Regions from separate parts of the Pantoea rwandensis genome, predicted to be linked through region 1. Evidence: predicted binding sites of a transcription regulator. Region 1 holds the regulator's gene; each other region holds the start of a gene.

Region 1 (6,121 bases):
TGAATAAACACGTGACGCGGCAATAGCGTGCCGTCGATCTCCAGCGGAGCCAGCGGATCGGGCAGATCATGTTTCAGGCACTGCGCCCGGAGAGTGAGCAGGTCAGCCTTTGAATCATAAGGCAAAACATACATCACTGGACGCGTCGGATCGATCCCGTGTTCTGAGACAGGATCGGTCGGAATGACCTTACTCTTTACCAAAAAAGAGAGTGGTAAATTCAATAGTTTGTAATAAAGTTTACGCCAACCTGACATAGACAACTTAAAGCCTCTTGTTAGCAAAGCGCGGCAAGCATACCAGAAAGTGCAACGAAGATCTGTGGCTTACACGACCTCAAACAGCCCACATATTGACGCCAAATCACATCAAGGGTTCCAAAGCATGGCAAATAACGTCACCGGTATTCAAAGAATAGTGAATGCAGCCGGTTATTCCTGGCAGGGCTTGCGCGCCGCCTGGCAACATGAAGCCGCATTTCGTCAGGAAGCCATTGCCGCACTGGTGGCGATTGTGGTGGCCTGCTGGCTGGATGTTGATGCGATTTCCCGTGTGCTGATGATTGGCTCCGTGGTGCTGGTGATCATCGTTGAAATCCTGAATAGCGCCATCGAAGCGGTGGTGGACCGCATTGGGCAAGAGCGCCATCCTTTAGCCGGACGAGCAAAAGATATGGGCTCAGCGGCGGTATTGCTGGCTATCTTACTGGCTCTGTTTGTCTGGATCGCGCTGCTCTGGTCGCATTTGCGATAGGTATTCCAGAATCTTCAAACCGCTGATTTTTCCCTCTGTTTTGGTTTTCATTTCGCCAATACCTGTATATACTCACAGCGACTGTATAAACAACCAGGGGGCGGGATGAAAGCGTTAACCACCAGGCAGCAACAGGTCTATGATCTGATTCGCGACCACATTAACCAGACCGGCATGCCGCCAACGCGTGCGGAAATTGCTGCGCAACTGGGTTTTCGCTCGCCCAATGCTGCGGAAGAACACCTGAAAGCACTGGCGCGTAAAGGCGTCATCGAGATTGTATCCGGCGCATCTCGCGGCATCCGCCTGCTAATGGAAGAAGAAGTCTCCGAAGGGTTACCGCTGATCGGTCGCGTGGCCGCCGGTGAGCCGCTGCTGGCGCAAGAGCACATCGAAGCGCACTATCAGGTTGATGCCAATCTGTTTAAACCTACCGCTGATTTCCTGCTGCGCGTGAGTGGTATGTCGATGAAAGACATCGGGATTATGGATGGCGACTTGCTTGCAGTGCATAAAACTCAGGAAGTCCGTAATGGTCAGGTTGTGGTGGCGCGTATTGATGATGAAGTGACCGTCAAGCGCTGGAAAAAGCAGGGTGCCATTGTGCATTTGCTGCCAGAAAACACCGAATTCCAGCCAATTGTAGTCGATACCCGTGAGCAGGCTCTGACCGTTGAAGGTCTGGCTGTGGGTATCGTACGTAACGGCGAATGGCTTTAATCTCTCGTTGAATTCCCCCGCTGCGGTTGGTCACTGTACTGACCGCAGTCTGATACACTGATTTTCCTCCTCAGGCTGATTGCCGGTTAATGGTCCGATTGGCCAGCGCAACAATGGAACGGGCGAATGCGGCTGTTTTCCTCTTCAGATAAAGCATTGTGGCGGCTGGCGCTGCCGATGATTCTCTCCAATATTACCGTTCCGCTGCTCGGTGTCGTCGATACGGCAGTGATTGGCCATCTCGATAGTCCCATTTACCTCGGTGGCGTGGCGGTAGGTGCAACGGCGACCAGTTTCATCTTTATGTTGCTGCTGTTCCTGCGCATGAGCACCACGGGTTTGACTGCGCAGGCGTTTGGCGCGAACGATAAAACCGCCCTGGCGCGGGCGTTGACGCAACCTCTGTTGATCGCTCTGGTGGCGGGCGTGCTGTTTTTATTACTGCGCGCGCCCTTCAGTTTGGTCGCAGCCTCATTAATGGGCGGCAGCCCGGAAGTGCAGCACCAGGCACAAATTTTTATCAACATTCGCTGGCTTAGCGCACCGGCGACCTTAGCCAATCTGGTGATTTTAGGCTGGTTGCTCGGCGTGCAATATGCGCGAGCGCCGATGGTGCTGCTCATTGTCGGTAACCTGGTGAATATCCTGCTCGATCTCCTGTTTGTGCTGAAGCTTCACTGGGGCGTTGCGGGTGCGGCGGCGGCAACGGCGGTGGCAGAGTACGTCACGCTGGGAGTGGGGTTATGGATGGTGGTACGTGTGCTTAAGTTGCGTGGCATTTCTTTCAATCTGCTAAAACAGAGTTGGCGTGGTGATGCGGCACGCCTGTTCCGGCTCAACCGCGACATCATGCTGCGTTCGCTTATGGTGCAAATCTGTTTCGCGTCACTCACCTTGCTGGGCGCGCGTTTAGGGCCAGATGTTGTTGCGGTGAATGCCGTACTGCTGATGTTCCTGACGTTTACGGCCTATGCGCTGGATGGTTTTGCCTATGCCGTGGAGGCCTGCTCCGGTGAAGCGGTGGGAGCACGAGATCGCAGTCGCTTATTACTGATTTGGCATGCTGCCTGCCGTCAGGCCGGTATCGTTGCCCTGGCGTTCGCCGCCATCTATGCGGTAACCGGCCCTCAAATTGTGGCGTTGCTCACCTCGCTTGAGCCACTGCGAGAGATGGCCGATCGTTATCTTGGCTGGCAGGTGATTCTGCCGCTGATCGGTGTCTGGTGTTATCTGCTGGACGGTATGTTTATCGGCGCCACGCGTGGGCGTGAAATGCGCAACAGCATGGTGATGGCGGCAGTGGGTTATGGGCTTGCCTTACTGACACTCCCGTGGCTCGGTAATCACGGCTTATGGCTGGCGGTGACGGTGTTTCTTGCCTTGCGCGGCTTGACGCTCTGGTGGATGTGGCGACGTCACTGGCGACACGACAGCTGGTTCACTGTTTGAATAAGCGAAGCGTAACCTACAGATTATTCTGTATTTTTTGCGTAATCCTATCTGGCTACTATAATTATCTCAAACGGCGCAATTGAGTAGCGCGTTGTGTGGGTGATTTCCTGATTTATTAGGAGAACATCGCATCTCACTCAGGATGATGTGGAGGATTATGATGAACAAAGACGAAGCGAGCGGTAACTGGAAGCAGTTTAAAGGGAAAATGAAAGAGAAGTGGGGCAAGCTGACGGATGACGATATGACGGTCATCGAAGGTAAACGCGATCAGCTTGTGGGTAAAATTCAGGAACGCTACGGCTATGCGAAAGACCAGGCCGAAAGTGAAGTGAAAGACTGGGAAAGTCACAATAAAGATTACCGCTGGTAACCGAAATTAAGGAAGATGCTCCTACCCCGCCGATCACCCGTCGGCAAGGCACAAGGAAGTGCCACTCACCCTTTTCTCACTCTCTTTTTCGTATCAATCTCATGATCGTGATCGCAGCTATCGTGATGATTGCACGCTGCGACTTCTGCGCAGTTCTCGCACAAACCATGGGCTTCAATAACCGTGTGGCGCAGTGAGAATCCGGCCTGATCGGCCAATCCCGAAATAATCTTTTCTACGCCGTGTGCGTGTTTTTCACTGACTGCCGCACAACCATCACACACCAGCATCACCGAAGTATGCGCAGGCTCGTCGAAATGGTGGCAAACCACATAGCTGTTATTCGATTCAACACGATGAATAAAACCCTGCTCCAACAGAAAATCCAACGCGCGGTAAATGGTCGGAGGTTTAGCCTGTGGCTCGCTGATGCGGAGTTGATCCAGCAGATCATAAGCACTGATCGAACCATTCTGCTCAGCCATTAAACGCAGCACTTCAGCGCGTTGAGTGGTCAGGCGCACGCCGCGGTCAAGGCAAAGGGATTCTGCCTGAGTAAGCAGTTGTGCGGGCGTGAGGTTTGACATAAGTGTTCTCCAGGTTGCAGGCGATGTTATTTTATCACACAAACTTTTACCCTGCTGTGATTGCTTTTTACCCGGTTAAAGTCCAGGAAAAATCTCGTTAATCAATAAATTAACTTAACCTTCCTGTTGTGCTGATAAAACCGCTCATTTCAGACCCTACATTAGATCAGTCATATAGCGTAATTATCACGCTATTTTTGCTTTGCAACTCACCGGGTTAGCGTCTAAGGTTCAAAAGGTCTTAAGTAATATCTGGCATCAATTTAGGCTTTGTTCATTTTTCTGCATAACTAAACAGCAGAATGGTGTGGTTGTATCCAATTCTGCGAACAGCAGTGCTATTTCCTTTTAATTCACAGCAATGATGCGTTAGCCAGGGTTCAGAATAGCGGCTAACTAAACTGTTTCGTTTCTGAGTTATTCAGCGACATTTCAAAGGTGATGGCAGGCTCATGGTGAAGACATTATTCAGGCACAAAAAAGTAGCTTATCTTGTTGGTTTGAATGCAGTATTTCTTTCTTCTTCAGCTCTGGCAGCAGGTACATGGTATGACGCGCGTAACGATGCCATGGGTGGCACCGGCGTCGCTTCGTCAACCTGGAGTTCAGCGGTGCTGGCTAACCCGGCATTGATGACCAAAGCCAAACCTGAAGATAACGTCAGCGTCATATTCCCTTCAGCCGGTGTACAGGTTACCGACAAAGACAAATTAATTAACAAAGTTGATGACATCACGGACAGTGTTGATCGTTATAAACAACTGATAGATGATTTCGATTTTGCTGATTATCTCAGAGGTTACCCGGAGCTGAAGGCTGCGGCAGGCGATATGGCCAATCAGCTTCAAGATTTGAAAGGTAATAAAGCTAACGGCACTGCGGGAGTCGCTTTTGCCGTCACTGTTCCAAACGATACGCTGCCCTTTGCCTTTATTACTAAAGCCTACGGCACGGCACATGTGCGCGCCAATGTGGTTGATAGCGACATCACCTATCTGCGTGGTGTCGCGGATGGGAGCATCACGCCAAGGCCGGGCGATCAGGATAACCTGCGTTCGAGCGGCAATGGCCTTGCGGCGTTAGTCACCGATTATGGCGTCTCCGTTGCACATGAATTTGATGTCGCTGGCCATCCGGTTTCTGTGGGCGTGACACCAAAGCTGCAAAAAACCTGGCTGTATAACTACACCGCCAGTATTTATAACTTTGATAAAAGTGATATCAACAACAGCCAATACCGCAGTTCCGATACCGGCTTCAACATTGATGCAGGCATCGCGACCGACTTTGGTGAGCATTGGACGTTGGGTGTGACAGGGCAGAACCTGATCTCACGCGACATCGACACCAAAACAGTGGAAGGCTACCGCGATACCTATCAAATCCGTCCGCTGGTCACGTCAGGTCTGGCCTGGAACTACGGCGCGTTCACCCTGGCAGGCGATGTTGATTTGACGCAAACCAAACGTTTCAAATCGGAAGAAAGCAGCCAATATGCGGGAGTGGGTGCCGAGTATCGCGTGCTGGATTGGTTAGCATTGCGCGCGGGTTATCGTGCGGATATGAAATCAAATGATGCCAATGTGTTTACCGCAGGTCTGGGCGTTTCACCGTTTAACAACACGGTGCATCTGGATCTTGCTGGTTCAGTGGGTGACGATAATACCTGGGGCGGCATGCTGCAGCTCGGATTTAACTTCTAATTGCGTCATTTCACATCACGCTAACATTCACCCTGAAATGGCGTGAACATGCTCACAAAAACAGGTCGCCATTGGCGGCCTGTTTCATTATTGGGCGCGGAATTTGTGATCGTAATCAATCAGCGAAGCTGTGCCAGATTCAACTGGGAAAGTAGCCAATCTTTAAAGCTATCTAACGCGAAGTGGCGATGCTGATGCCGTGGGAACACCAGGTAATGGCCGATATAGTGAATCTCCTGGGTGGTCTCAATCAGCGGACAAACTAAGCGCCCACTGGCAAGCTCTCGTTCTGCTAATAATTTGGATTCCAGCACCACCCCCAGACCATCAACGGCAGCGGCAATCGCCATAAAACTGCGGTCAAAGCGCAAACCATAATGGCGCGGGGGCGTCAGGTGATTGGCTTCAAACCAGCCCTTCCATTGGTAGAGTTGCACATCGCACTGAATCAACGATTGGTGATAGAGATCCTCCGGGCAGCGAATGCGTGCGGCAATCTCTGGTGAGCAAAGCGGTGTTAACTCCTCCACGGC
Region 2 (6,121 bases), 1.5 Mb from region 1:
GTCCTTATCGCCGGTCTCTTCTCGCAACTCGCGAATGGCGGTTTGAGACAGGATGCCAGTTAGCGTGGAGTCCTGTCCGCCGCTAATGCCGAGCACCAGCGTTTTCAGGAATGGATTGGCTTTCAGGTAGGATTTCAGAAAATCGACGCTGACGCGGACTTCCTGTTGCGGATCGATAACGGGTTTAACACCCAACGCTTCAATGATTTCCTGCTGCAGTGACATGAACCTCTCCTCAAGTCAGTAGCCTGACGGCACAATACGAATCATCTGCTAAAGCTAACGCCTCCGTTGGCAAACAACAAGCCGCATGGCTTGTTGTCGCACTTATTTGCAGGCTTTTCAGGCGCTTTTCGGTTTTTGTGCCAACAGTATGAACATCAAAATTGCCAGCATAAAGCAGCCAAAGATAGTGCCCGTCATGCTCGATACTGAGGTGCCGCCCAAACCGGTTACGGGCACGCTAATGGCACCTAACGTGAACATGGTGACACCAATCACCGCTGAGGCACTGCCTGCACGATGCCCCTGACTCTGCATCGCCAGAGACGAAGCCGTCGTCGCAATGACACCGTTACTGGCAATGGTGAAGAACAGTGCCAGCAGGATCACCGGCAGCGGTGCCCCGGTCAGACCCGCTAATAACAGACAGCTCGACGCCACGAATGCCAGCGTCAGCCCGCCTTTTAGCACGCGATATTCTCCCCACAGTGGGCACAAACGTGCACTGGTTTGAGATGCAATAATCAGGCCGAATCCATTGGCAGCAAAACAAAAGCTAAACGCCTGGGGTGACAGGCCGTAGATTTGCTGTAACACAAATGGGGAAGCGCCGATATAGGCAAACATGCCGGACATCATAAAACCCTGCGTCAGACAGAAGCCCATGAAGGGACGATGAGTGATCACCTGGCCGAGTGCTGCCCAGGCGGAAAAGATTGAGCCCTGGCTGCGACGTTCAGCGGGCAGCGTTTCGTGCAGTTTCCAGCGTGCGAGGAAGATCAGCAGTACAGCGATACAACCGAGTACCACAAAAATGCCGCGCCAGTTCAGCACCGTCATTAACACACCGCCGAGCACCGGTGCACCAATTGGCGCCAGGCCATTCACCAGCATCAGCAGGGCAAAGAAGCGAGTCAGTTCATGGCCGCTGTACATATCGCGTGCGATAGCGCGTGACAACACCGCGCCGCCTGCACCCGCCAGACCTTCAAACAGACGTGCTACCAACAGAGAGTGAATGTCTTTTGCCAGCGCGCAGCCAATCGACGCGATAAATAACAGCACCAGCGACAGCAACAACGGGCGGATACGGCCAAACTTGTCGCTCATCGGGCCAAACAGCAATTGTCCGGCGCCGAGGCCCAGTAATCCTGCGGTTAAACTTAACTGCGCGGTGGCGGTTTCGGTATGCAGATCGCGCGCCAGTTCAGGTAAGGCAGGCAAGTACAGGTCGATACAGAGCGGTCCAAGTGCCGCGAGCAGGCCCAGCGTAATGGCGTAAACCAGCCGATTAGAGTGTGCAGGTGTCATTGATCCTCTGTTTTATTGATGTCTTAAGATTTTTTTTGCCGGGAGATTATACGAAGCGTGAAGCGGCAACACAGCAACTTTACGTAAAACTAACGCTTCAGAATGGGCTTAAAGCGAAGCCATTAAGTTGATAAATCTGGATTTATGTTCCAGGCTTAGTGTGACATGGACAAAGTATGAGGAATATAAAGATGAATAAAGTGCTGGGATGTATCGCTGCCGCTATGACGCTGGTAGCCTTATCGGGTTGTACGACTTATGACAAAGCCGAAAGCTATGTGACTAAGCCGGTAGTTAAAGATGTGAAAAAAGGAATGACGCGCGATCAGGTACGCCAGATTGCGGGTGCGCCATCAACTGAAATTACCATGGTACATGCCCGTGGTACTTGCCAGACCTACGTGCTCGGCGAGCGTGATGGTAAAGCACAGACCTACTTTGTCAGTTACAACGATGTGGGCCGCGTGATGAACTACGGCTTCCAGAGCTGTAAAGACTACGATACCGATCCGCAAGCTGCACAGTAATTCTTGCCGAATACAAAAAGGCCCGTCGATGACGGGCCTTTTTTCGTTTTACACTTACAGTCCGTACGGGCGGGGCACTTCAACATAATTGCCGCCCATCTCACGCTGATAGTAATGACCTTCCTGCACGTAATAGCGTTTTCCGTTGAAATCCAGCACGCGCATTCCGCCCTCTGGCGGTGCTTCAGGCGCCTGAACGACGACATAGGTATCGCCCTGACGCTGGTAGTAGTTGCCATTCAGCATGTAATAGGTGAGACCGCCAATCAGTACCGCAGTAGCCGCTTCAGGTAAGAAGCGCAACGGACCCGGGCCGCCCCAACGTGGGCCACCTCCCCAATGTGGACCTCCACCCCAATGTGGACCTGGGCCGGGGCTCCAGCCGTAAGGGTGGGCAAAACTGATGGCTGGCGTTAATAAGGTTAACGCCAGCACCGAGGCGATAACGTTTTTCATCGGTGATTCTCCTGCTATGACTGATAGCAGAATTCGCCTTTTAATGACAAAACTCAAGTGAAAAGTGGCTGATTTTTCGTCTGTTTACCATGCTTAACGCTTTCCTGACGCTAGCGCCACGATCGGGGGGAATTGCGGAGTTACAGCCATAAAAAAACGGCAGGCGATGAGGCCTGCCGTTGTTCTGTTGCGTCGGAATTAGCGATGCGCCAGTTCAGCGTGCTCGTCGCTTTCCAGCACTTTTTTATCGGTCAAACCGAGCCAGCGACTGGTGAGTGAACCTGCTGTCATCGAACCATTGACGTTCAATGCGGTACGGCCCATATCGATCAGCGGCTCGATGGAAATCAGCAGGGCAACCAGTGTGACTGGCAAGCCCATCGCTGGCAGCACAATCAGCGCAGCGAAAGTGGCACCGCCGCCAACACCGGCAACACCGGCCGAGCTCAGCGTAACGATACCGACCAGTGTCGCAATCCACATCGGATCAAACGGGTTAATGCCGACCGTTGGTGCAACCATCACCGCCAGCATGGTCGGGTACAAACCGGCGCAACCGTTCTGACCAATGGTGGCACCAAAGGAAGCCGAGAAGCTGGCAATCGATTCCGGCACACCAAGACGGCGCGTCTGCGTTTCCACGTTCAGCGGAATGCTGGCCGCACTGGAACGGCTGGTGAAAGCGAAGGTGATCACCGGCCATACTTTGCGGAAGAAGCGCATCGGGTTGATGCCGTTCACGGACAGCAGCAGGGCGTGCACGCCAAACATGATCGCCAGACCGAGATAAGAGGCCACCACAAAACCGCCCAGCTTGATGATATCCTGCAGGTTAGAGCCCGCCACCACTTTGGTCATCAGCGCCAGCACACCGTACGGCGTCAGCTTCATGATCAAACGCACCAGTTTCATCACCCAGGACTGCAGCGTATCAATTGCCACCAGTACGCGCTCGCCTTTGACTTTGTCATCCTTCAGCAGCTGCAATGCCGCCACGCCGAGGAAGGCAGCGAAGATCACCACGCTGATGATCGAGGTTGGGTTAGCGCCCGCCATATCGGCAAACGGATTTTTCGGGATAAAGGAGAGCAGCAGCTGCGGCGTACTGAGATCTGCGACCTTGCCTACATAGTTGCTCTGGATCGCGCTCAAACGTGCGGTTTCCTGAGCACCCTGCACCAGGCCTTCTGCGCTCAGGCCAAACAGCCCGGTGACCATCACACCCACCAGCGCGGAAATCGCGGTGGTGAACAGCAATACGCCAATGGTCAGCACGCTGATCTTGCCGAGTGAAGAGGCATTATGCAGGCGCGCGACAGCGCTCAGGATCGACGCAAACACCAGCGGCATCACAATCATCTGCAGCAACTGGACATAACCGTTGCCGACAATGTTGAACCAGCTGATTGAATCCTTAACCACCGGGCTGTTTTCGCCATAAATGGTTTGCAGCGCCAGACCGAACAGCACGCCAATCACTAAGCCAGTCAGCACGCGTTTCGACAAGCTCCAGCTTTGGTTGCCAATGCGATTCAACAGAATCAGCAACGCAACAAAGGCGATGATATTAATAATGAGGGGAAAATCCATACTCGACTCCAGAGGTGTGCCGCGCAGCACGTTTGGCTGGCACGGAAAACAGTAAGTTCCCGTCAGGGAATGTCAGGAATGTTACCAGTTCAGGAAAGTGCAGGCTTATACTCAAAAGGAATGGGTTATAACTTTATTGATTGATTTGCCTGATTATTGACCGTTTTGACCATTAACCAGCCGACCGACACCATTTTGCAGCGTATTAAACAGTTGCTCGGGCCAACCGTTGGCACCAAAAGAGGGCATGCCAGCGGGAAACCACAGTGCATATCCGACCAATGCGAGGCAAAGTGCGCGCTCCAGCTGATTACCTTTTTGGCTGTTGAGCAGCGGCAAACGGAAACGCCAGCGGCACGGCCACAGCAAGGGGACGCCTGCGGGGGTCAACATGTCGGCGACGATGTGACTGAGATAGCCCAGCGTCATCCCCTGTAAGACATCGGCAGGCAGGAACCAGTCCGCCGGGACGTTAATCTGGAATAGCCACAGGCTGACCGCCACCGCCAGCAAACTGTGGGTAAATCCACGATGACCAAAGGCGCGAGCGATAGGTTGCGAGATCCATTTAAGGCGCTGGCCTAACACGGATTTAGGATGGTCAATATCAGGTAGCAGACAGGTCAGAAGTGCAGCAGGCACGAGATGCCACCAGTCGGCGCTGGCCATGACTGGCGTCAGCTCCGCACGCTTAGCAAAAATCGCGCTGGCAATGGCAAAAATGATATGGCCTTCGGCCGTCATGGTGAAACCTGGCTGCAAAAACTGTCGATGCATCCAGTATAGGGATTTATCCAGTGAAATAGAACGGTGACGCTGTAACGAAGCGTTAATATTTTTCGCTTTCCCGCGTCATAATGACGCGGGAAAAGAACAGGTTAGCGTGCTAACCATCCACCATCAACGGCCAGCGTGTAGCCGTGCACATAATCTGCAGCGTCAGAAGCCAGAAACACGATCGGACCCATCATGTCATCCGGAACACCCCAGCGTCCGGCAGGGATGCGCCCAAGGATCTCTTCATTGCGCGACTCATCATTACGCAGTTGTTCGGTGTTATTGGTCGCCATGTAGCCAGGAGCGATGGCATTCACGTTAATGCCGTGTTTCGCCCACTCATTGGCCATCAGCCGCGTTAAACCCATCACCGCGCTTTTTGACGCCGTGTAAGAGGGCACGCGGATGCCGCCCTGAAAGGAGAGCATTGAGGCGATATTAATAATTTTGCCGCCGTTGCCCTGAGCGATAAACTGACGCGCCACCTGCTGAGACAGGAAGAACAGGCTTTTGCTGTTGATGTTCATCACATCGTCCCAGTCCTGCTCGCTGAAGTTGAGCGCATCTTCACGGCGGATGATGCCCGCGTTATTCACCAGAATATCGATACGTCCTGCCTGAGCCACGGCTTGCTCAACAATCTGCGGCACCCCTTTCGGCTGAGTCAAATCGGCCTGAATCGACCAAAAGCGGCGGCCCAGGGCTTCAACTTTAGCCTGGGTATCGGCAGGACCGGCACGGTTAACGCCGATGATGTCACAGCCGGCTTGCGCCAACCCTAAGGCCATCCCCTGACCTAAACCGGTATTACAGCCGGTGACCAGCGCGATTTTGCCTTCAAGATTAAATGCGTTAAGGATCATCTTTCGCTCCTGTTAGCGCAGCGCGCTGATGCTGACGTGATCCATGTCATCGAACACCTGGTTTTCGCCCACCATGCCCCAGATAAAGGTATAGCGCTGTGTGCCCACACCGGCATGGATTGACCAGCTCGGTGAAATCACCGCCTGCTCGTTGTGTACCAGTAAATGTCGCGTTTCCTGCGGCTGACCCATCATGTGGAAAACGGCGCTATCATCTGCCATATCAAAGTAAAAGTACACTTCCATACGACGTTCATGGGTGTGGCACGGCATGGTGTTCCACAGATTGCCGTCATCAAGACGCGTGAGTCCCATGGTGAGTTGGCAGGTAGGTAACACATCCGGCACGATAAATTTATTAATGGTGCGACGGTT
Region 3 (6,121 bases), 1.2 Mb from region 1:
GCCCGGATTGCATCACCCAAACTTCATCCCAACTGGCAAGATCGTGAAGTTGGTGGGTGATCATGAGGGTGGTTTGTTGTGTGGCTGCCTGGTTTAATGCGCGCAACACATGCTGTTCACTTTGGCTATCAAGACCTGAACCCGGCTCGTCCAGCAGCAGGAGTTGTGCCGGTTTTAACAGGGCACGCGCAACGGCGACGCGTTGCGCCTGGCCAACAGAAAGGCCCATTCCGCCATCGCCAATGGGTGTGTCGAGGCCTTGCGGCAAACGGGCGAGAAACTCATCCACGCCCGCCTGTTGTAAAACGCTGCGCAGTGTTGCTTCATCCATGCTGCTGTTGAGAGACAGGTTTTCGCGCAGCGTGGTCGCGGGCAAATGTGGATTTTGACCCACCCACGCCAGATGCTGCTGCCAGCTATCACGGCCAATATCCCGCAGTTCATGCCCATTGACGCACAGCGAACCTTGATAGGGTAGAAAGCCGAGCAACACATTCATCAGTGCTGATTTTCCTGCGCCACTTTGACCCACCAGCGCCACGCGTTTATTCGCCTCAAGCGTAAAATTCAGCGGTTGTGATAACACTTCACCTTTGGCTGTCATCACCACCAAATCCTGTGCTTCAAGGCTTAAAGGGGTATCGAAAGCGACTGACAGGCTGGAGGCTGATGCTGGGATTTCCGGACTTTCGTTAAGAAAACGATCCAGTGCATCGGCGCCGCCAACGGCTTGCGCTTTAGCGTGGTAATAAGTACCCAGATCGCGCAGCGGCTGGAAAAACTCAGGCGCCAATATCAGTGCCAGGAATCCAGCAAACAAGGTCACACCCGTTCCATAATGACCAAAATTAAGTTCGCCAAGATAGGAGAAGCCGAAATAAACCGCGACCACGGCAATCGCCAGTGAGGCAAAGAATTCCAGCACCGCGGAAGAGAGAAAAGCAAGGCGCAGCACTTCCATGGTGCGCTGACGAAAATCCGTGGTGCTTTCAGCAATTGCCTGCTGCTCAGCGGCAGCCCTGTGGAACAGGCGCAATGTTTCACGCCCGCGCAGGCGGTCATAAAAATCGCCGCTCAGACGCGCCAGCGCGAGGAAATTCCGACGATTTGCATCGGCGGCTCCCATGCCGACCATCGCCATGAAAATCGGAATCAGCGGTGCGGTCGCGAGCAGGATCAATCCGGCCGCCCAGTTAATCGGGAAGATGGCTATCAGGATGGCGAAGGGAATAAAAACGGCTAAAGACATCTGTGGCAGATATCGCGCGTAATACTCTTGCATCTCTTCAATTTGCTCAAGCAGCAGTGTTGCCCAGCTTCCCGCCGGTTTGCCCTGAACCCAGGCAGGACCTAAATCATTTAGCTTATCCAGTACCTGCTTGCGCAGAGCGCGACGGATGGCAACGCCAGCACGGTAACCTGCCATTTCCCGTGCATAGTGCAGACCCGCGCGAAGAGCAAAGCAGAACAGCAGCAGGATGAAATCAGTCAGCAGGGCACCGCGCGGTTGTTGGGCGACGATAAGATTCTGCAGCAGCGAGGCCAGCAACCAGGCTTGAGCAATAATCACCAATGCACCGGCAAAACCGAATAGCGATGCGGCACGTAAACTGCTTGCGCCGTGGAGACGTTGCTGACGTAGCCAGCGAAGAAGATGTTGCTGCCGTGATTTTTCCATGCGAAGCCGTTTGATCACTGATGGAGAGAGGCAAAACCGGATAAAGTATCCGGAAATATTAAGCGCATGAACTTTAGCATGCAGGCAATAAAAAAGGCGACCTAAACAGGTCGCCTCTTTGCAATTATGATCAGCTTATTAACAAGTTACAGATCGGTTTTAACAAGCCCGTCAAGGTAGCGTTCTGCATCCAGCGCCGCCATACAGCCGGTACCGGCAGAGGTGATCGCCTGGCGATAAATATGATCCATCACGTCACCCGCCGCAAATACGCCTGGAATGCTGGTCTGGGTCGCATTGCCCTGCAAGCCGGACTGCACTTTGATATAGCCGTTTTCCAGCGCCAGCTGGCCGTCGAAAATGGCGGTATTCGGGCTATGACCAATCGCCACAAACAGCCCGGCAACATCCAGCATTTCCGGCTCTTCACCTTTGGTGGAAAGCAGTTTCACACCGGTGACACCCATCTGATCCCCGACCACTTCTTCCAGTGTGCGATCGGTGTGCAGTACGATGTTGCCGTTGCGCACTTTATCCATCAGACGATCGATCAGGATTTTTTCCGCACGGAAGCTATCACGACGGTGAATCAAATGGACTTTCGCCGCGATATTTGCCAGGTAAAGGGCCTCTTCCACCGCGGTATTACCGCCACCAATCACCGCGACTTCCTGATTACGATAGAAGAAACCGTCACAGGTCGCACAGGCGGAAACACCTTTGCCTTTGAACGCCTCCTCCGAAGGTAGACCCAAATAACGCGCGGATGCACCGGTCGCGATGATCAGCGCGTCAGCGGTGTACTCACCGCTGTCACCCGTTAAACGGAAGGGGCGGTTTTGCAAATCAACCGTGTGAATATGGTCGAAAATAATTTCGGTGTTGAATTTTTCGGCATGCTCTTGCATACGTTCCATCAACGCCGGGCCGGTCAGATCGTTCGGATCGCCTGGCCAGTTCTCAACTTCAGTGGTCGTGGTGAGCTGACCGCCTTTTTCCAGCCCGGTGATCAATACCGGATTCAGGTTAGCGCGCGCGGCATAGACTGCAGCGGTATATCCGGCAGGACCGGAGCCTAAAATGAGCAGCTTACTGTGTTTGGCCGTACTCATGCGTTCCTCAGTTTTTTTACGACAACATAGTTTTTGATTGTAGGGAAATTAGCGCAGCAAAAAAAGGTTTCAGCAATTTTGATAACAATCGCTGTAAGCGGCGTAGTCGATGAGTGCAAATTCTGCACGTCGATTGCGCCAAAAGGGGGCAATGCTCGGCAAATTCTGGTGCAGCAGCATAAAAATTCTCATTTAAAAACAGCAACCCAGAACTCTATCTGGCATCTTGTACTGAATTTGGATGTTTTACTTTGACAATCGCCTGCTGTTTTGCGAAAACATTACCAGAAGCGGAGAATATTTAGCGGTTCAAAACAGAATTTCATTTCTGTTTTGCACGTTTTTGCCGGATAAACTCAGTCTGACATTGGTAATGACGCATGATGTGGACAGACAACATACGTCATACGGATGGAAGCGTTACTGCACAGACTTATCGTCTTCACTTCAGTAAGGCCCTGAACAATGAGCGTTTTCAGGGTGTGGCAGGTAAAGGGAAGGAATTAAGAGAGACAATAATAATGGTAGACAATAAGAAACGCCCCGGAAAAGATCTGGACCGTATCGACAGAAACATTCTGAATGAATTACAGAAAGACGGCCGTATTTCTAATGTTGAGCTTTCAAAACGTGTTGGCTTATCACCTACGCCGTGTCTTGAGCGTGTGCGTCGCCTGGAACGTCAGGGCTTCATTTTGGGTTACACCGCACAACTGAACCCACATTATCTGGATGCTTCACTGCTGGTATTTGTTGAGATTACTCTGAATCGTGGTGCGCCAGATGTGTTTGAACAATTTAACGCCGCTGTGCAAAAACTTGAGGAAACTCAAGAGTGTCACCTCGTTTCCGGTGACTTTGACTACCTGTTGAAAACCCGTGTACCGGACATGTCCGCCTACCGTAAGCTTTTGGGTGAAACCTTGCTGCGCCTGCCGGGCGTAAACGACACCCGTACTTACGTGGTGATGGAAGAGGTCAAACAGAGCAATCGTCTGGTGATCAAAACCCGGTAATGCAGGGCAGGTGCAAAACTTGCAGGAATTCGGTACACTCCTGTGAATTCATACAGGACCAGCGTCGGGCTTGCCCGGCGCTGTTGCCTTCTTAATTTACAGGCACCTGGAGAGTTCTCTTGAGCCAGGAATATACAGAAGATAAAGACGTTTCGTTACAACCGCTGAGCAGTGGACGCAGGCTGCTGGAAGCGTTGCTCATCCTTGTGGCCCTGTTCGCCATCTATTTGATGGTGTCGCTGGTTAGCTTCAATCCTTCCGATCCAAGCTGGTCGCAGACCGCCTGGCATGAACCGATCCATAATTTGGGCGGTAGTGTCGGCGCATGGCTGGCGGATACGCTCTTATTCATTTTCGGCGTGATGGCGTATGCCATTCCTCCGGTCATCATTGGTTTGTGCTGGATTACATTCCGTCAGCGCGATCGCCAGGATTACATCGATTACTTTGCGGTGGGCTTACGCCTGATTGGCGTGCTGGCGCTGGTGGTGACCACTTGTGGTTTAGCTGCGCTGAACGTTGATGACATCTGGTACTTTGCTTCGGGCGGTGTAATTGGCAGCCTCGTCAGTAATGCGATGGCGCCCTGGTTTAGTTCTGCCGGCGGCACTTTGACGCTGATCTGCGTGTGGGCGGCAGGCATAACCTTATACACGGGCTGGTCGTGGCTAACCATCGCCGAAAAAATCGGGAGCGTGGTGATGGGCGTACTGACCTTCGCCAGCAACCGCTCTCGTCATGACGAACCCTGGCAGGAAGAAGAGGAGTACGAAGAAGAGGAAGAGCATGCCGAACATGCTGCGCCTTCACTGCGTGCTGCGCAATCGCATGATGACGATGATGACGTTCTGCTGGCTAAACCGCGTAAGGTGGCTGAGCCTATCGCCGAACAGCTGCCGGATGATCCTCTGCTAGCCAAAGCCAGTGCCGCGACAGCCGCGGCCATTGCGGTGACCGCCGAAGCTGCACACCAGGCGCCCGTTGTGCCGTCACCCGTGGTCAATGCACCCGCCGAAGCGGCACCTGTTGCTCATACCCCTGAGGTGCCTGCGGCAGTAGCACCTGTTGCGGTACCGCCTGCGCCTGAACCGGTTATTCAACCCGCACCGCCGCTGTATCGCTTTGAAGTTCCGGGCGAACCGGCACCCTCAGCGTTTTCACCCGTTGATGACGATGAAGGGCCACGCATGGGGAACTGGCAGGATGCCGCTCAATCATCTGCTTCTCTGAACACTGCGGCAGCCGCAGCAGTGGGGGCAGCTGCTGCGAAAACGGCTTCTGCGTATACACCAGCCTTCGATGTGGTGCCGGAGCGTGATTACAATCCGCAGGTGAAGCAGGGTATTGGCCCTGAATTGCCGCGTCCGAACAAAATTAAACTGCCAACACGTCGTGAACTGGCTTCTTACGGCATTAAGTTGCCGTCACAGCGTATGGCAGAAGACAAAGCGCGCGAAGAAGCCGAGCAGCTGTTGCCTGAAATGACAGCGACCTATCATGAACCCTCACAGGATCATGAAGAGGATACCGCCTTGCAGGAAGCACACCTGCGCGAAGCGTTTGCATCTCAGCAACAGCAGCGTTATGCAGAAAGCGGACAGCATCAAGTCGAAGAAGATGAAGAGGCTTTACATCAGGCGCAGTTGGCCAATCAGTTTGCAGCTCAGCAGCAACAACGCTATCAGCAATCTGAAACCAATGAAGGCCCTGTATTTAACCTTGATACTTCATCAGCCTTTGATTTTTCGCCAATGAAAGATTTGGTCGATGACGGCCCAAGCGAGCCATTGTTTACCATCGCTGCAACGCCTGAGCCGGAAGCGCCTGCGCAGTGGCAACAACCTGCTGCACCACAATCCGAAGCGCCTGCGCAGTGGCAACAACCTGCCGCACCACAATCCAAAGCACCTGCGCAGTGGCAACAACCTGCCGCACCGCAGCCAGAAGCCATGCCATCGCTGAATGAGCACAATAGCCCATGGTCGTCATCCGAGACCGAAAGCTATGCTGCGCCAGCAGAAGCGCCTCAACCGGCCGCCCCTGCGCAAGATAGCCTGTTCCATCCATTCCTGGTTCGTCATGAACGTCCGTTGGAAAAGCCTTCTACGCCGCTGCCGACGCTTGATTTGCTGACCTCTCCGCCTTCGGAAGAAGAGCCGGTGGATATGTTCGCGCTTGAGCAGACAGCACGATTGGTTGAAGCGCGTCTGGCCGATTATCGTGTGAAAGCCGAAGTCGTCGGTATTTCACCAGGTCCGGTGATCACCCGCTTTGAGCTGGATCTTGCTCCTGGCGTGAAAGCTGCGCGTATTTCT
Region 4 (6,121 bases), 670 kb from region 1:
CACTCCGGGCAACTGGCCGGCGGTATTTCGCTACATTGCTGAGCTGGCGGCTGACATGCGTGAGAAGGGCGTGTTTAACATGCTGCTGTCGGACGGTCGTTATCTGATGGCGTTCTGCTCGACCAATCTGTATTGGATCACTCGGCGTGCGCCATTTGGCAAAGCCAAGTTGCTCGATCAGGATGTAGAAATTGATTTTATGCAGCAAACAACGCCGAAGGACGTTGTGACGGTGATTGCGACACAGCCGCTGACAGGAAATGAAACCTGGCACCGGATAGTGCCAGGCGAGTGGGCATTATTTTGCCTGGGTGAGCGCCAGGAATGACTTCGAGGCAGCATCCGGTGTAGCAATCACCGGCGTGCTGTTCACCGCATATTGACCCGTCGTCGTCACGTTAACCGTTGGCGGTATGTGGTACTTCTCAAAGTACGCATAACCTGGCTGCAGTTCACGCCAGAAGTTGATGTACGTTGAGTAGCGATGACGCTGCATGTTGCTATCGGTCATATGGAACGGATAGATATTGATCTGTACATCCTGCTGACCGTTGCGCAGCGCAGCGTTGACGTAGGTAAAGATCTCATCCATTGATGCGTTGGTCATGGCGTAACAGCCAATTGAGACGCAATCACCGTGAATCATCAAATAGTTACCGTCATAGCCTTTATCACGATCGTATTGATTCGGGAAGCCGGTATTAATCGCGCGGTAGAAACGGCTGTCCGGTTTTAACTGGTTCAGCTTAACGTTATAAAACCCTTCCGGACTTTTAAAATCGCCCTGACGACGCTTAGGCCCTAAACCGCCAGAGAAATTACAAATGCGATAGCTGTCCAGCAGACGATATTCATTACCGATTTTGCCGTACAGTTCCAGCGTACGCTCTTCCTTGAAGATCTGAATAAAAACAGGGGTGCCAAGTAATTGTTTCTTTAACTCTTTGCTCACCGGTGCCGACAGTTGCGTTGGCTCTGGCGAAATGGCCCAGCTAAGGACTGGCATAAGAATCATCGCAAGCCACAATGCGATTCTGCCCATTCTGTGTGTACCTTGAAGTGAAGAGAGACGATGACGCTGAGCGTCTTGGTATTGCATTATCGGAAATATCCGCTACCGCAGCGCAACATTAACATTGTCTGAGGTTTAATCAAGACAGTCTCCGAGAAAATGGTGCAATCCTAAGGGGATTACGACCAGAATTTTGTAAACTTTAATTCGTCGCTCAACAAATATTGCCGAAGTTTTTTCCTGCTGTATACTTATCCAGTATTCGGAGGGCGTATGCGCAAAATCATTCATGTCGATATGGACTGCTTTTTCGCGGCCGTTGAAATGCGCGACGATCCTTCATTAACGGATATCCCAATCGCCATTGGCGGCAGCCGGGTGCAGCGTGGCGTTATCAGTACCGCCAACTATCCCGCGCGCAAATATGGCGTGCGCAGCGCAATGCCGACGGCAATGGCGCTCAAGCTCTGCCCGCATCTGAAATTACTGCCTGGACGCTTCGATGCCTACAAAGAGGCGTCACGCCAGATCCGCGATATTTTCGCACGCTACACCCCATTGATTGAGCCCTTATCACTGGATGAAGCGTATCTTGATGTCACCGATAGCGAGCATTGTCAGGGCTCAGCGACGCTAATGGCGCAGGCGATACGTGCCGATATCCTGCGCGAAACCGGTTTAACCGCCTCGGCGGGCATTGCGCCGATCAAATTCCTCGCCAAGATCGCCTCCGATTTGAATAAGCCCAACGGGCAATACGTCATTACACCGCAAGTGATGCCGGATTTTTTACTGACGCTGCCGTTGAGCAAAATTCCAGGCGTAGGAAAAGTGGCGACCAAAAAACTGGAAGAGATGGGACTGCGAACCTGCGCCGATGTGCAGAGAGCCGATCTCGCCTTGCTGCTGAAGAGATTTGGTAAATTCGGCCGCGTGCTCTGGGAGCGCAGCAACGGCATTGATGAGCGCGATGTGGTGGTGGAGCGCGAACGCAAATCGCTCGGTGTCGAACGCACGCTGATGGAAGACATCCACAACTGGGAGCAATGTCTGGCCATCATTGACTATCTCTATGCTGAGCTGGATCGACGCCTGACAAATATCCGGCCCGACAAGCAAATTGCGCGTCAGGGCGTGAAGCTCAAATTTAATGATTTCCAGCAGACCACGCAGGAGCATGTCTGGCCGGTGCTGAACAAGGATGACATGATCGCGGTGGCGCGGCAGGCATGGGATGAACGGCGTGCCGGACGCGGCGTGCGCTTGGTGGGATTGCATGTGACGCTGGTGGATCCGCAATTGGAGCGGCAGTTGGTGTTGGGTTGGTAAAAACGGCGATCTCATCAGCGTGATGCTGGTTAGCAGCGATAGGTCAGCCCGACCGCCGCACAGGCCATTTCTGATACGCATAAAAAAAGCTGCCATTTAAAACGGCAGCTCTCCTTGAGTATGGTCTTAGTTAACCAGCATGCCGGCTTAAGCGCCGCCATATTCAGCCACTAAATCACTTCTTAGCGTACTTCGCTTCCAGTGTGGCAAACCACGGCGCAACAAAATCGTTGTTCACACCCCAGCCCGGAATGATCTTGTTCAGGGTTGCCACGTTAATCGCCCCTTGTTGGCTGTTCAGCAACTGCTGCGAAATGGAAGACGCTTTAAACTCGTAGCTTGCCGGAGTGGCTTCACCCGCGATTTTATTGGCTACTAAGCGCATATTGACCGCACCGATGGTTTTTGGATCGACCGCGACCGTCTGCACCCATGGACTGTTCTTCTCATGCATCAACTGCAAGTCCTGGTTGGATACGTCAATACTGTAGATTTTGATTTCAGTACGACCATTCTCCTGCAGCGCTTTGTAAGCACCCTGACTGAATGCGTCCCACGATGCCCAAATCGCATCTATTTTGCCTTTTGGATATTTTGCCAGGATCGCACCCACTTTGTTGGCGGTGTCGCCCTGTACATCGGTAGAAACTGCGCCAATGGATTCCAGCTGATGAATGCCTGGATTCTCTTTCAGCAATTTCTCATACACCACCTGGCGACGTTCCTGCGGCGGGAAGCCTGCGACCCACAGTTTGATGATGTTGGCTTTACCATGGAAATCACTGATCAGCTGACCCAGTGACGCCTGCGCCAGTGAGGCATCATCTTGCGCAGTGACGGTCACGCCATTGATCGGCGTATTCACCGGGGTATCAAAGACGGACAGTTTGATACCTGCATCGACAATGTGTTGCACCAGCGCGGTGGAGTAGGGTTCTTTGCCGTGAGAGAGAATGATGCCATCGTATTTCTGGCTGATCGCCTGATTAACGAAGTCCTGGAAACGCGCATCATCGCCATTACTCAGGAAAGTACTGACTTTAAAGCCCAGTTGACGACCTTGCTGAATGGCACCGGCAATAAACTGCGTGGTGTTATCGTCTGAGCCCAGGTTACGGATGATGGCGATGCGCACCGGGCCTTCGTGATTCGCAATCGCAGCAGGGACCGGGGTAACCGTATCGGCAAAGGCAGCGCTGGCATTCAGCAGGCTTAATGCCAGCAGCGAAAGGGTCATTTTTTTCATTAGGATCTCTTTCTCAGTAAACGCGCCTTAGCGGCGCTGAATATAGGTAATCGCCAGGGCCAGAGCCAGCACCAGGCCTTTGATAATGTCCATGGCGTAATAAGGCACGGACAACATCACCAGCCCGTTCTGCAACACACCAAGAATCACCGCGCCCACCAGCGTACCGAGCGCGTTAGGTTTGCCGGAACCGGCCAGCGAGAAGCCGATCCATGCCGCGGCAACGGCATCCATCAAATAACCGCTGCCGGCATTCACCTGGGAAGAACCAATACGTGATGCCAGCAAAATACCGCCCAGCCCGGCCAGCAGGGATGCGAGTACATAGGCCAAAACGCGATAGCGCGTGGTGCGAATGCCGGAAAGGCGTGCGGCTTCTGGATTGCCCCCCAGCGCGTACATGCGACGGCCATGTTTGGTTAACGACAGTGCCAATTGCGCCACAATCGTCACCACCAGCATGATGATCACAATGGTCGGCACCTGACCCAACAGACCGAACGCTGCGGGGATGGTGCCTTCCGCCATATCGCCGCTGGGCATCACCATATTCTCGGTAATCGAACCGCCGAAGCTGTAAGTCATCGCCACGCCCTGAATCACAAACAGGGTTGCCAGCGTGGCCAGCATGTCGGGAATGCGCAGAATCACGATCAGGAAGCTGTTGAGCAGCCCCACCAGGGTGCACAGCAGGAGCGTAATGATGATCGCTTCGGTAGTGCCAAAGCCGTGCCAGACAAACAGCGAAATCACCAGCGCATTGGCCAGTGAGGCCGTTGAGCCCACCGACAAATCGAAGCCGCCGATGGTCAGCGAAATCGACACGCCAATCGCAATCACCGTGACGATCGCAATCGAACGCAGAATGTTGATGATGTTGGTGGGCTCGAGGAAGCTGTCCGATGCCAGACCAAACCCGGCGATCAGGATCACCACGGTCAGCAACATGCCCCATTTATAGAGAAAATCGAATAATTTATGACGCAGAGAAGGCTGCGGATTCAGGGATAGTTCTTTGCTGCTCACGCAGGGGTTCCTCCGGTGGAATAAAGCAATAGCATCTCTTCAGTGGCCTCACGACCTTCCATCTCTGCCACAATGCGCCCATCCCAGAGCACACAAATACGATCACATAAGCCGACAAGTTCGGAAAACTCGCCCGAAGCGTAAATGATGCCTTTGCCTTCGCGCGCCAGGCCATCAATCAGGCTGAACAGATCGGTCTTAGCTTTGATATCAACGCCTTTGGTCGGCTCATCAAAAATCAATACATCGGCGTTGTTGCGTAGCCATTTCCCAATTGCCACTTTTTGCTGATTACCGCCCGATAGACGACGCAGAATCTGCGCCGGGCCAGTGGTGCGCACGTTGAGGCGCTGAATCACCTCTTCAGCCCAGCGCCAGGCCTGACGATGGCCGAACAGACTCCAGCGGGAAAAACTGTTGTCGGCGCTGACGCTCAGGTTCATGCTCACCGGCTCATCGATAAAAATACCTTCCTTGCGACGCTCTTCCGGCACCAGAGCCATGCGGTTTTCCACCGAATCATGAGGAGAACGCGGCCGCCACGGTTTGCCGTGCAGCTCGCCTTTTTCGACGCGGCTTTTGCTGGCGCCAAACAGCGCCTTACACAGCTCGGTTTTCCCCGCGCCCGCCAGGCCAGCGATGCCGAGAATTTCACCTTTGCGCAGATGCAGTGAAATATCTGCCAGCAGCTGGTCATCGTGCAAACCCTCCACCGACAGCAGCAGCGGTTGTTCGCTACGTTCGCGTCGTGGTGGATAGACATCGGTCAACTGGTGTCCCAGCATCTTCTCAACGATCTGCTCCCCGCTCAGTGCGGCCATTGGGCAGCTCTCAATCAAGCGGCCATCACGCAACACGGTTAAGCGATCGCAAATTGCTTTGAGTTCGTGAATGCGGTGGGAGATAAACACCACGCCAATGCCGTTGAGCTGTAAACGGCGCACGACGGTAAACAGACGCTCGCTTTCATGCTGATCCAGCGGCGCCGTCGGTTCATCCAGAATCAGAAAACGGCAATGGTGGGAGAGGGCGCGCGCTAGCAATATTTGCTGCTTCTCCGCCAGCGAGCAGCGTTCCACCAGACGATTAACATCGATGTTCACTTCCAGCTGATTGAGCAGGGCACGCGCCTGGCGACGGATTTCACGCCAGCTATAGGCATGGCCGGGTTCTGCCAGCTGATCGAGCAGAATGTTTTCCGCCACGCTGAGCTGCGGCACCAGCGCCACATCCACTTCCTGCTGCACCAGATGAATACCGAGTTTTTTGGCATCGCGCGGTGAACGAATGGAGACCGGCACATCGTCCAGCAGGATCTCGCCACTGTAATCACGGTGCGCGCCTGATAGCACCGCCATCAATGTGGACTTTCCCGCGCCATTGGCCCCGGTCAACGCATGCACCGACCCGCCTTCGGTAAGGAAGTCGACCTGGGTCAGCGCGGCAAAACCGCCAAAAGCGATGGAGATATTACGCATCTCCAGGCGGTTAATCGCACTCATGGGGTC

Evidence for each region. Region 1 encodes LexA, which represses DNA repair genes until DNA is damaged. Its sites were predicted from a motif close to TNCTGTATGTACATACAGNA; they were not measured.
Region 2: a site for LexA is predicted at 4,870-4,889, ahead of LH22_RS13625 (metal-dependent hydrolase). Genes of this name have one in related genera too.
Region 3: a site for LexA is predicted at 3,845-3,864, ahead of LH22_RS15185 (DNA translocase FtsK 4TM domain-containing protein). Genes of this name have one in related genera too.
Region 4: a site for LexA is predicted at 1,254-1,273, ahead of dinB (DNA polymerase IV). Genes of this name have one in related genera too.

Annotation. Positions count from the first base shown of each region.
Region 1 covers NZ_CP009454.1:159,030-165,150, reverse strand. Annotated here, with positions in the region: gene plsB (glycerol-3-phosphate 1-O-acyltransferase PlsB) at 1-257, opposite strand, end outside; gene LH22_RS00730 (diacylglycerol kinase) at 385-753, shown strand; gene lexA (transcriptional repressor LexA) at 859-1,473, shown strand; gene dinF (MATE family efflux transporter DinF) at 1,600-2,922, shown strand; gene LH22_RS00715 (CsbD family protein) at 3,086-3,298, shown strand; gene zur (zinc uptake transcriptional repressor Zur) at 3,364-3,885, opposite strand; gene traF (conjugal transfer protein TraF) at 4,338-5,588, shown strand; gene LH22_RS00700 (LysR substrate-binding domain-containing protein) at 5,708-6,121, opposite strand, start outside.
Region 2 covers NZ_CP009454.1:2,990,790-2,996,910, reverse strand. Annotated here, with positions in the region: gene nadE (ammonia-dependent NAD(+) synthetase) at 1-225, opposite strand, end outside; gene LH22_RS13645 (multidrug effflux MFS transporter) at 343-1,533, opposite strand; gene osmE (osmotically-inducible lipoprotein OsmE) at 1,725-2,060, shown strand; gene LH22_RS13635 (DUF6515 family protein) at 2,115-2,516, opposite strand; gene LH22_RS13630 (L-cystine transporter) at 2,715-4,106, opposite strand; gene LH22_RS13625 (metal-dependent hydrolase) at 4,260-4,850, opposite strand; gene kduD (2-dehydro-3-deoxy-D-gluconate 5-dehydrogenase KduD) at 4,985-5,746, opposite strand; gene kduI (5-dehydro-4-deoxy-D-glucuronate isomerase) at 5,759-6,121, opposite strand, start outside.
Region 3 covers NZ_CP009454.1:3,322,575-3,328,695, reverse strand. Annotated here, with positions in the region: gene cydD (heme ABC transporter permease/ATP-binding protein CydD) at 1-1,678, opposite strand, end outside; gene trxB (thioredoxin-disulfide reductase) at 1,825-2,790, opposite strand; gene lrp (leucine-responsive transcriptional regulator Lrp) at 3,312-3,806, shown strand; gene LH22_RS15185 (DNA translocase FtsK 4TM domain-containing protein) at 3,926-6,121, shown strand, end outside.
Region 4 covers NZ_CP009454.1:3,821,099-3,827,219, reverse strand. Annotated here, with positions in the region: gene LH22_RS17595 (class II glutamine amidotransferase) at 1-328, shown strand, start outside; gene dpaA (peptidoglycan meso-diaminopimelic acid protein amidase) at 299-1,042, opposite strand; gene dinB (DNA polymerase IV) at 1,286-2,341, shown strand; gene LH22_RS17580 (sugar ABC transporter substrate-binding protein) at 2,517-3,587, opposite strand; gene LH22_RS17575 (ABC transporter permease) at 3,615-4,613, opposite strand; gene LH22_RS17570 (sugar ABC transporter ATP-binding protein) at 4,610-6,115, opposite strand.